DNA from 2 places in the Stenotrophomonas sp. 22385 genome. Region 2 is predicted to be linked to the other one. Evidence: riboswitches for the same ligand, from Rfam matches in the RefSeq annotation. Region 2 holds a riboswitch; the other holds the start of a gene.
What was found. A riboswitch is a leader RNA that binds a small molecule or an ion and turns the genes downstream of it on or off. The one in region 2 is predicted to bind cobalamin.

Region 1: linked by a shared signal. The riboswitch ahead of metE (5-methyltetrahydropteroyltriglutamate--homocysteine S-methyltransferase) and the one ahead of btuB (TonB-dependent vitamin B12 receptor) in region 2 are both predicted to bind cobalamin.

The regions. Positions count from the first base shown of each region.
Region 1 is NZ_JBQEOG010000007.1:132,066-136,881, reverse strand. It holds gene ACTJI4_RS13820 (hypothetical protein) at 1-761, opposite strand, end outside; cobalamin riboswitch at 872-1,103, shown strand; gene metE (5-methyltetrahydropteroyltriglutamate--homocysteine S-methyltransferase) at 1,318-3,615, shown strand; gene ACTJI4_RS13810 (epoxyqueuosine reductase QueH) at 3,682-4,353, shown strand; gene ACTJI4_RS13805 (hypothetical protein) at 4,467-4,816, opposite strand, start outside.
Region 2 is NZ_JBQEOG010000002.1:153,020-157,835, forward strand. It holds gene btuB (TonB-dependent vitamin B12 receptor) at 43-1,884, opposite strand; cobalamin riboswitch at 2,006-2,229, opposite strand; gene ACTJI4_RS05175 (histidine phosphatase family protein) at 2,324-2,920, shown strand; gene ACTJI4_RS05180 (TfoX/Sxy family protein) at 3,040-3,405, opposite strand; gene ACTJI4_RS05185 (GAF domain-containing protein) at 3,402-3,884, opposite strand; gene bioD (dethiobiotin synthase) at 3,971-4,654, shown strand; gene ACTJI4_RS05195 (PLP-dependent aminotransferase family protein) at 4,658-4,816, opposite strand, start outside.

The sequences.
Region 1 (4,816 bases), on a different contig from region 2:
ACCAAGGGTTGCACCCGGGCCGCAGCAAGCTCTGCGGCGGAAGTGGCCACGGGCGGGGAAGGGAATTCGACGCGTACCTGGGGATAGCGCCCAGTGGAATCGCGCACGTTGCCGGTGCCGCTGAACTGGAGCAGGCGCTGGTCGGCCGTGGCGTAAACCAGGCTCACCGCCGGCACGGCGAAGCCGAACCATGCATCGAGTTTCATCTGCAGCTGCTGCGCCGGTTGGCCTTTCCAGGTAATCGCGCCGGTGCGCTGCAGCTTCAACGGCACCAGCCGCTGGCGGCTGGGCAGCAGGAACTGGAAAGCCAGCGGCTTTCCCTCAAGCAGGGCTGGCCAATGGCGCCGCACGGCCGCATCGAAGCCGGCATCGACCACGGCGCCGGGTGGCACCTGCAACGTGCGGGTGACCGGGGCGGCATCCGAAGCGGCACGTACGTAGACCGTGCGCGCCACGCCATTGGCGCGCACGCCTTCCTGGTAGCCGTCGCGGCCGTCTTCCAGCGCGAAATCCGGCGTCTGCGGGCTGCCCTGCGGCGTCATCCACTTGCGCGCGAAGGCCCGGCCATCGGCGCAGCGGTACAGCACCAGCCGCGACAGCGCCTCCGGCGGCCCCTGCAGCCAATGCGTTTCGCGGTAGAGCAAGGCACCGCCATCCGCAGTGAAGGCGCGCCCTTCCTGCCGCTGCACGGCCTGGGCAGGCGCCAGCAACGGGCACAGCAGCAGAAGCAGTCCAGCCGAGCTGATGGGGAGGCGGCGCATGCCGGTATCCATGGGAGGTTGCTGGAGAGATACGCGGCAAGTGGGCGCTCGGATGCAGTCGGCCGCGCAAGGCGGTCCACTACTCCGCTTGACCGCCGCCGCAACTCGGCCTACCTTGTCCTCGCCGAAGGTATCCATCTCTTCATGCCGATGAAGGGATGGGTTTAAACGGGAATCCGGTGACGGTGCCTTGCGCGCCCATTCCGGAGCTGCCCCGCAGCGGTGAGTGGAAACGAAACCTGCCAACAGCACTGGGCCATGCGCCTGGGAAGCGGCAGGAAGTAGGTGGGCCCCGTGCCCGTGTCCATCAGCCCGAATACCGGCCCCGGCCAGAGGACACGACCGTCCTCTGATTCGACCTGGAACGTCCGCGGGGAGGTTGCCGGGGCCTGCCGCCACGCGTTCTGCGTGGCGCTGCCCCCGTGCGTCCGCTTCACGGCATCCGGTTCGCCCGCGGGGGCGAAGGTCGCTGGCGGGGCGGACACGGCAGCAATGGCGTGGGTGCCGCGCAGTTCCTTCGTTCCTCAATGCCGCTACTGCAATGAGGACACGTTCCATGACCACTGTTACCAACCTGGGTTTCCCCCGTATCGGCGCCAAGCGCGAGCTCAAGCGCGCGCTGGAAGCGTACTGGTCCGGCCAGAGCAGCGCCGAAGCGCTGCAGGACACCGCCGCCAGCCTGCGCACCACCCACTGGCAGCTGCAGCGCGATGCCGGGGTGGAGGTACCTCCCAGCAACGACTTCAGCCTGTACGACCAGGTGCTGGACGCCGCCTTCCTGTTCGATGCCATTCCCGCCCGCTACCGCGCGCTGGCCGATGCCGATCCACTGGCCGGATACTTCGCCATGGCCCGTGGGCTGCAGCGCGACGGCTTCGATCTTCACGCGCTGGAAATGACCAAGTGGTTCGACACCAACTATCACTACCTGGTGCCCGAACTGCAGGCCGGCCAGGGTTTCGCGCTGCGCGGCGACAAGCCTCTGGCCGAGTACCGCCAGGCCAAGGCGCTGGGCATTGAAACCCGCCCGGTGCTGATCGGGCCGGTGACCTTCCTGCTGCTGTCCAAGACCACCGACGGCAGTCCGGCGCTGGACCTGCTGGACGCGCTGCTACCGGTGTATGTGCAGCTGTTGGGCGAGCTGAAGGCAGCAGGCGCGCAGTGGGTGCAGCTGGATGAGCCCTCACTGGTGCAGGATCTCAGCCCGGAAGCGCGCGCCGCCTTTGAACACGCCTATGCGGTGCTGGCCAGGGCTGCCCGCCCCAAGGTGCTGGTGGCCACCTACTTCGGTGCGTTGGACGACAACCTGGAACTGGCGGCGTCGTTGCCGGTGGATGGCCTGCACGTGGACCTGGTGCGCGCGCCGGAACAGCTCGATGCAGTGATCAAGGCCCTGCCCGCCGGCCGCGTGCTCTCCGCCGGCCTGGTCAACGGCCGCAACATCTGGCGTACCCACCTGGACAACGCGCTGGTGCTGGCCCGCTACGCCCACGGTCAGCTGGGCAGCGACTTTCTCTGGCTGTCACCGTCGTGTTCACTGCTGCACAGCCCGGTGGACCTCACCCACGAGCGCAAACTGGACGATGAACTGCGGGGCTGGCTGGCATTCTCCAAGCAGAAGCTGGAAGAGCTGCGCGTGTTGGCCGATGCCATCGATCACCCCTCGCGCGCCGAAGCCGCGCTGGCCCTGTCGCGCGAGCGCATTGAATCGCGCCGACGCTCGGCCCGCGTGCACAACCCGGCAGTGGCTGCGCGCCTGGCCGCACTGACCCCGGCCGACGCGCAGCGCCACAGCCACTACCCGCAGCGCCACCTGGCCCAGGCCGCCGCACTGAAGCTGCCGCGCTTCCCGACCACCACCATTGGTTCCTTCCCGCAGACACTTGAGGTGCGCGAAGCCCGCGCCCGCAACAAATCCGGCACCCTGCCCGACGCCGACTACGATGCCTTCCTGGCCAGCCAGACTGAGCACTGCGTGCGCATGCAGGAGCAGATCGGGCTTGACGTGCTGGTGCACGGCGAGTTCGAGCGCAACGACATGGTGGAGTACTTCGGCGAGCAGCTGGAGGGCTTTGCGTTCACCAGGAACGGCTGGGTGCAGAGCTACGGCTCGCGCTGCGTGAAGCCGCCGGTGATCTACGGCGATGTGTCGCGCCCGCAGCCCATGACCGTGCGCTGGTCGCAGTACGCACAGTCGCTCACCGACCGCCCCATGAAGGGCATGCTGACCGGCCCGGTCACGGTGCTGCAGTGGTCGTTTGTGCGCGACGACCAGGCCCGCGCCGACACCTGCCGGCAGATCGCGCTGGCACTGCGCGATGAGGTGCTCGACCTGGAGGCCGCCGGCATCGGCGTGATCCAGATCGACGAGCCTGCGATCCGCGAGGGCCTGCCGCTGCGCCGCGCGCAGTGGCGCGAGTATCTGGACTGGGCGGTGGAAGCGTTCCGGATCAGCGCCAGCGGCGTGCGCGATGCTACCCAGATCCACACCCATATGTGCTACTCCGAGTTCAACGACATCATCCACTCGGTGGCTGCGATGGATGCCGATGTGATCTCGATCGAGACCTCGCGCTCGCGCATGGAGCTGCTGGATGCCTTCGTGCGCTTCCAGTACCCCAACGAGATCGGGCCGGGCGTGTACGACATCCATTCGCCACGCGTGCCGGACAAGGAGGAGATGCTCTCCCTGCTGCGCAAGGCCGCCGAAGTGCTGCGCCCCGATCAGATCTGGGTGAACCCGGACTGCGGGCTCAAGACCCGTGGCTGGCCCGAGACCCGCGCCGCGCTGGAAGCGCTGGTGGCGGCCGCACGGCAGCTGCGCGACGAGAGCGCAGACGCCAACGCCGCCTGATTCCCTTTCCGTTGCTCAAGGGCCGCGCCGCCGCCGTTGCCGGCGGCGGGGCCGATGGATGTCCGCATGACCGAATTCACTCGTCCCACCCTGTCCCTGCCTGGCGGCCACGACAAGCTGCTGCTGCACTCGTGCTGCGCACCCTGCTCGGGTGAGGTGATGGAGGCCATTACCGCCTCCGGAATCGACTACACGATCTTCTTCTACAACCCCAACATCCACCCGGCGCGCGAATACGAGCTGCGCAAGCAGGAGAACATCCGCTTCGCCGAACAGCATGGCGTGCCCTTCATCGACGCCGACTACGACACCGACAACTGGTTCGCGCGGGCGCGCGGCATGGAGAACGAGCCCGAACGTGGCATCCGCTGCACGATGTGCTTCGACATGCGCTTCGTGCGCACTGCGCTGTATGCGCATGAGCATGGCTTTCCGGTGATCAGCAGTTCGCTGGGCATTTCGCGCTGGAAGGACATGAACCAGATCAACGACTGCGGCCACCGCGCGGCGGCCCACTACCCCGGCATCCAGTACTGGGATTACAACTGGCGCAAGGGCGGCGGCGCGGCGCGCATGGTGGAGATCAGCAAGCGCGAGCGGTTCTACCAGCAGGAATACTGCGGCTGCGTGTACTCGCTGCGCGACGCCAACCGTCACCGCCGTGAGAACCAGCGCGAGCGCATCAAGATCGGCCTGCTGTATTACGGCCAGGACAACGACACGGCCAAGGGCGATTGAGGTACGCCAAGGAGGCCCGGCACGCCGGTTGCCCCAGCCGAGCATCTCTGGCGCAGAACGGGGCCAGCGACATGCGCCGGCCCCTTGTGAAGGAAGATGCGTGATCGAAGCCGCTAAGAGGTGATGCCGCTCGCGATCTGCTTGAGCAACTGCTCCCCTTGTTCAATACGCGCACCATCGTCGGTAATCAGTGTCAGGAAGTACGATCGCTTGGGCGTCACCCATCTCAGCTCCGCCCGCCCCCTCCCGTCCTCTGACCGGGCTGCGTACGAACGCGCAGGAATTCCGTTGACCTCGGTATTCAACGTCTCTCGGATCAGCGTTAGTTTCGTGCCGGAGGCAATGTAGTCGTCTTCAGACAGGATGATGACGCCAACCTTGGGCACCCGATACGTTCTCGAGAGGCCAGTAGACGTCGCCCCATGGATGGTCCCGTTCGGCTCGGTGCTAAGGAGCTCGGCTG
Region 2 (4,816 bases):
CCACGCGGTAGGGCACGACCGTTGGTCGTGCCCCACGCCATCTCACTTCGGCTGGTAACGCACGCTCAGGCGGTACTCGCGGCCCGGCTGGTTGTACCAGGCCACCGTTTCGTAGTCGCGGTCGAATACGTTGCTGACCCGGCCCAGCAACGACCAGTCGCGGCCGAGTGCGTATTCCAGGCGCAGGTCCAGGGTGCCGTAGCCGGCCAGGCGCACGCTGTTGTCGGCGTTGTCGTAGCGCTTGCCGGCGCCGAACGCGGTGATACCGGCGCGGAAGCCACCGAAGCGCCGGTCGATGTCCAGGCGTGCGGTGTCCTGCGCGCGGCGGGCCAGCCAGTTGTCGAACTGGGTGCTGCCATCGGTGCGGTTGCGCGGGTCGGTGTAGCTCAGCTGTGCGCTCAGGTCAAACCCGGCCACGGTGAGCGAACCGGTCAGCTCGGCGCCGCGGATGCGCGCCTTTTCCACCTGCGACATCATGAAGGTGGTGGCGTCGTAGGTGATCAGGTCGTCGATGCGGGTTTCATACACATCCAGGCCCCAGCGCCAGCTGTCGCCCTGCTGGGCGACGCCAACGTTGGCACTTCTGGACTTCTCCGGGTCCAGCCCGGGCACGCCGCTCCACGGGTCGTACAGGTCGCTGAAGGTCGGTGCCTTGAACGCGGTGCCATAGCTGGCGTTGAGGCGGAAGCCGCGGGCCAGTTCCATGCCCCAGCCGAGGCTGCCGGTGGTGTGGTTGCCGAACTGTTCGTTGTCGTCATTGCGCACGCTGGCCTGCAGGTGCTGCGCGCCGAAGCGACCCTGGTACTGCACGAACACGCCGGTGTTGTCGCGGCTGTCCACCAGGTAGCCGGCACTGCTGCCGTCGAGGTTGTCCTGGCTCCAGTCCACGCCGGCACTGAGCAGCTGGCCCTCAGCCAGGCCGACGTCGGCCTGCACCGAGGCGCTGTCGCGGTGGGTCTGCGCGGCGCCCAGCCAGGTGTCGCCGTTGTAGTTGTCCGACTCGTTGTCGGCACGGCCGACGTTGGCGGTCAGGGTGAAGCGCTCGCCCGGCGTGTAGCGGACCTTGCCGCCCAGCACCTGCTGCAGCGTTTCGGAGTAGTTGTAGTAACCGTCGTAGTGGTTCTCGCCTTCGGCGCGCAGCGCGGTGCCTTCCACGTTCAGCGTGTCGGTGAGCGTGTAGCCGCCGCGCAGGCTCATCGACAGGTTGCGGTAGCCGTCGCGGTCGGGCTCGTTGGCGCCGCAGCCGGCGAACGTGACCGGGTCACCGTTGCAGGAATTGATGCCGTCGGTGTGCTGGTAGGCGATATCCGTACCGAACCAGCCGCGCGCGCCGGTGCCACCGAAGCCGCCGCTGGCTTCACGCAGGCCGTTGCTGCCGCCGCCCAGCTGCAGGTGCGGTGCGAAGTCGCCGGCATTGCGGCGGGTGAAGATCTGGATCACGCCGCCGATTGCATCCGCGCCGTACAGGCTGGATTGCGGCCCGCGCACGATTTCCACGCGCTCGATCTGCGCCAGCGGCAGGTCCTGCAGCATGGCCAGGCCGAGGTCGCCGGTGTTGATGCGCACGCCATCGACCAGCACCAGGGTGTGGGCCGAATTGGTGCCGCGCAGGAACAGCGAGCTCTGCTTGCCCAGCCCGCCGCTGTTGTTGAGGTTGATGCCGGCGCGCCCGCGCAGCAGGTCCTGCAGCGACGGCGCCTGGCTGCGCTCGATCTCCGCGCGGTCGATTACCTGCGCCGGCGAGATGCTGTCCTGCAGGGCGATCGGGGTACGGGTGGCGGTGACCAGCACCTGGTCCAGCGCGGTGGCGTCGTCCTGTGCGGCGGCCACACCGGGCAGCGCCGACAGCACGGCAAGGGAAAGAAGGCGGAACTGCAGTTTCATCGTTGACTCCAGGCACCGCGCACGCCCGCGCGGCAAGGGGGTGGGAGGCGGTCAACGGAGGCAGGGACGGTGGGCAGGCGCAGGCACGGCGCCGCTTGCCGCCGCCATGCCCGCCGCATCGCAACCAGTCGTCTTCCAGGCCGGTCTCCGGGCTCGCGGGCCGATGGCGGACCATCGCGCCAGGCGCCTTCCCATGCTTGCGCACAGTGGCATGTTGCCTGGCTTCCACGCTTACCGTTGCGGGGGCAGCGCCGGAATGGCAGCAGGCAGGACCTGTTGCGTCACCGGCTTCCCGTTTCAACCTGCCGGCTTGCGCCGCAGGTCACCTGAAAGTGGGCGCAGTGTAGAGCAAAGCCCGGCAGCCGGCGCAGTGCGGCCAGGGCCGTGGCGGTGCCAGCGGTTAGAATGCGCCTCGCTTTTTGACGTGGTTGCAGCACCTATGATCCTGGACCTGATCCGGCACGCGGCCACTGGCCGCGACGCCTACCTGGATGGGCGTACCGATCCGCCGCTGAACGTGCAGGGCACTGATCTGATCTGCGCGCGCTACGCCGACCTGCAGTGGCAGCGCGTGCTCAGTTCACCGCGCCGGCGTGCGCTGGATACCGCCGATGCGCTGGCGCTGCCGCGCGGACTGGAGGTGATCGCGGACGAGGAGTGGGAAGAGCTGGATTTCGGCGACTGGGACGGCCAGCCGCTGGATGCACTGCCAATGCAGGCGCTGCAGGCGTTCCACCTGGACCCGCATGCGAACCCGCCACCGCATGGCGAAAGCTGGGCGCACTTCGAGCGCCGCATCGCACGCGCGTTGCACCGCCTGCTGGATGAGGCCGACCCGGTGCCCACGCTGGTGGTCAGTCATGGTGGCCCGCTGCGGATGGTGCTGTCGCAGGTGTGCGGCCTGCCGATGGCGATGTGCTGGGCGCTGCGGATCGACCACGGTACACGGCTGCAGCTGCGGGTGGAGCGGGAAGATGGAGAATTGTGGGGCGAGCTGCTGGAGTTGCGTAGAGCCACGCCCTGCGTGGCTGCGTGAACTTGGCACCGCGCGCAGCCACGCAACCAGGCGTGTTCCGTGCCGATGCGGCCAGCCACAGTCGCGTGGCGACGCGTTGGACGAAATGGCGCCCGACGTTCACTCGGCGCGGCGTGGCTCTACGTCCGGTCCTCGTTGTCCAACTCGAAGGGTGCTTCGTCGCCTTCGTCATCGTTGGCCACGGTGCGGTCATACACCGGGCCCGAGGCCGGCGGCGCCTTCTTCAGCGGCTTGTCGGCGATGATCGCATCGTATTCGGCCACCAGTTCGGCGCGGCGCGCTTCGGGCAGTTCCTGCCAGTGGCAGTCCTGCAGCGCACCCTCCAGCGAATAGAGCAGGTTGAGGCTGGGTTTGAAGCCGGCGCGGCGGACCTTCACGAACGCGCCTACCGAACCGGCCGCGGCCAGGTCTTCGGCGGTGCGCAGACCGACCTGGCGCAGCCAGGCGGCGCTCTTGGGGCCGATGTTGCGCAGCTTGGTGCTCATCCCAGCGCCTCGACGAACACGGCGGCAATGGCTTCCAGGCCAGCCTGGTCGTCGGCATCGAAGCGGGCCAGCACCGGGCTGTCCAGGTCGAATACCCCGATCAGGGTGTCGCCCTGCACCAGCGGCACCACCAGTTCCGAGCGCGAGGCCGAATCGCAGGCGATGTGGCCCGGGAACGCATCCACGTCCTCGATGCGCTGGGTCACCCGCTGCGAGGCGGCCGCGCCGCACACGCCCTTGTCCAGCGGAATGCGCACGCAGGCGGGCAGGCCCTGGAACGGCCCGACGACCAGCTCGGTGCCATCGAAGAAGTAGAAGCCCACCCAGTTCAGCTGCGGCAGGGCGTGGTAGACCAGCGCCGACAGGTTGGCGGCATTGGCGATGCGGTCGCGTTCACCGTGCACCAGGGCGCGGGCCTGGGCCAGCAGCTGGCCGTACTGTTCCGGCTTGCTGCCGGTAAGCGTGGAAGTATCGAACATGGCCGCAGTCTAGCAAGCGCGGCCGCCGGCCGGACCCACCGTCGGCGGAACGCTGATAATGGAAGTCCCTGTCCATCGGTGCGGCCATGTCATCCCTTTCCTCCCCGCCTGCCGCCTTCTACGTCACCGGTACCGATACCGGCATCGGCAAGACCTTCAGCAGCTGCGCCCTGCTGCATGCGCTGCGCCAGCGCGGGCGCAGCGCGGTGGGCATGAAGCCGGTGGCCAGCGGCTGCGAACAGACCGCCCAAGGGCTGCGCAACGAAGACGCCATCGCCCTGCTGGCCGCCAGCGACCCGGCCCCGGCATATGCCGACCTCAATCCCTACGCGCTGCCGCTGCCGCTGGCCCCGGAGCTGGCCGCCGCCGCGGCCGGGGTGACCCTGTCGCTGGGGCCGATCGAAGCGGCGTTCGAGCGCCTGCGCGCGCAGGCCGACACCGTGGTGGTGGAAGGCGTGGGCGGCTGGCTGGCGCCGTTGTCGACCACGCTCGACCAGTCCCACCTGGTGCAGGCCCTGCAGTTGCCAGTGGTGATGGTGGTCGGGCTGCGGCTGGGCTGTCTCAACCATGCGCGGCTGACCGCGCAGGCGATCACCGCCAGCGGTGGGACCTGCATCGGCTGGATCGCCAACGACGTGGACCCCCGCATGGAGCGCATTGACGACAACGTGGCGCTGCTGCGCGCGCGCCTGCCGTTGCCGTTCTGGGGCCGGCTGCCGTACGCACCGGGCGGCGATCCTGCACTGCTGGCCCGGCACCTGCTGGGCTGAGCGTCAGCCGCGTGCCTGCGCCAGCAGGGCGGTGGCCAGCCGGCCGACGCTGGCAATGGCATCCACGTAGCGTGTATCCAGGTCCTGGCAGCACGACAGCCGCAGACAGTGCCGGTAGCGTGCGCCGCGCGAGTACACCTGGCCGGGCATGAACACCACGCC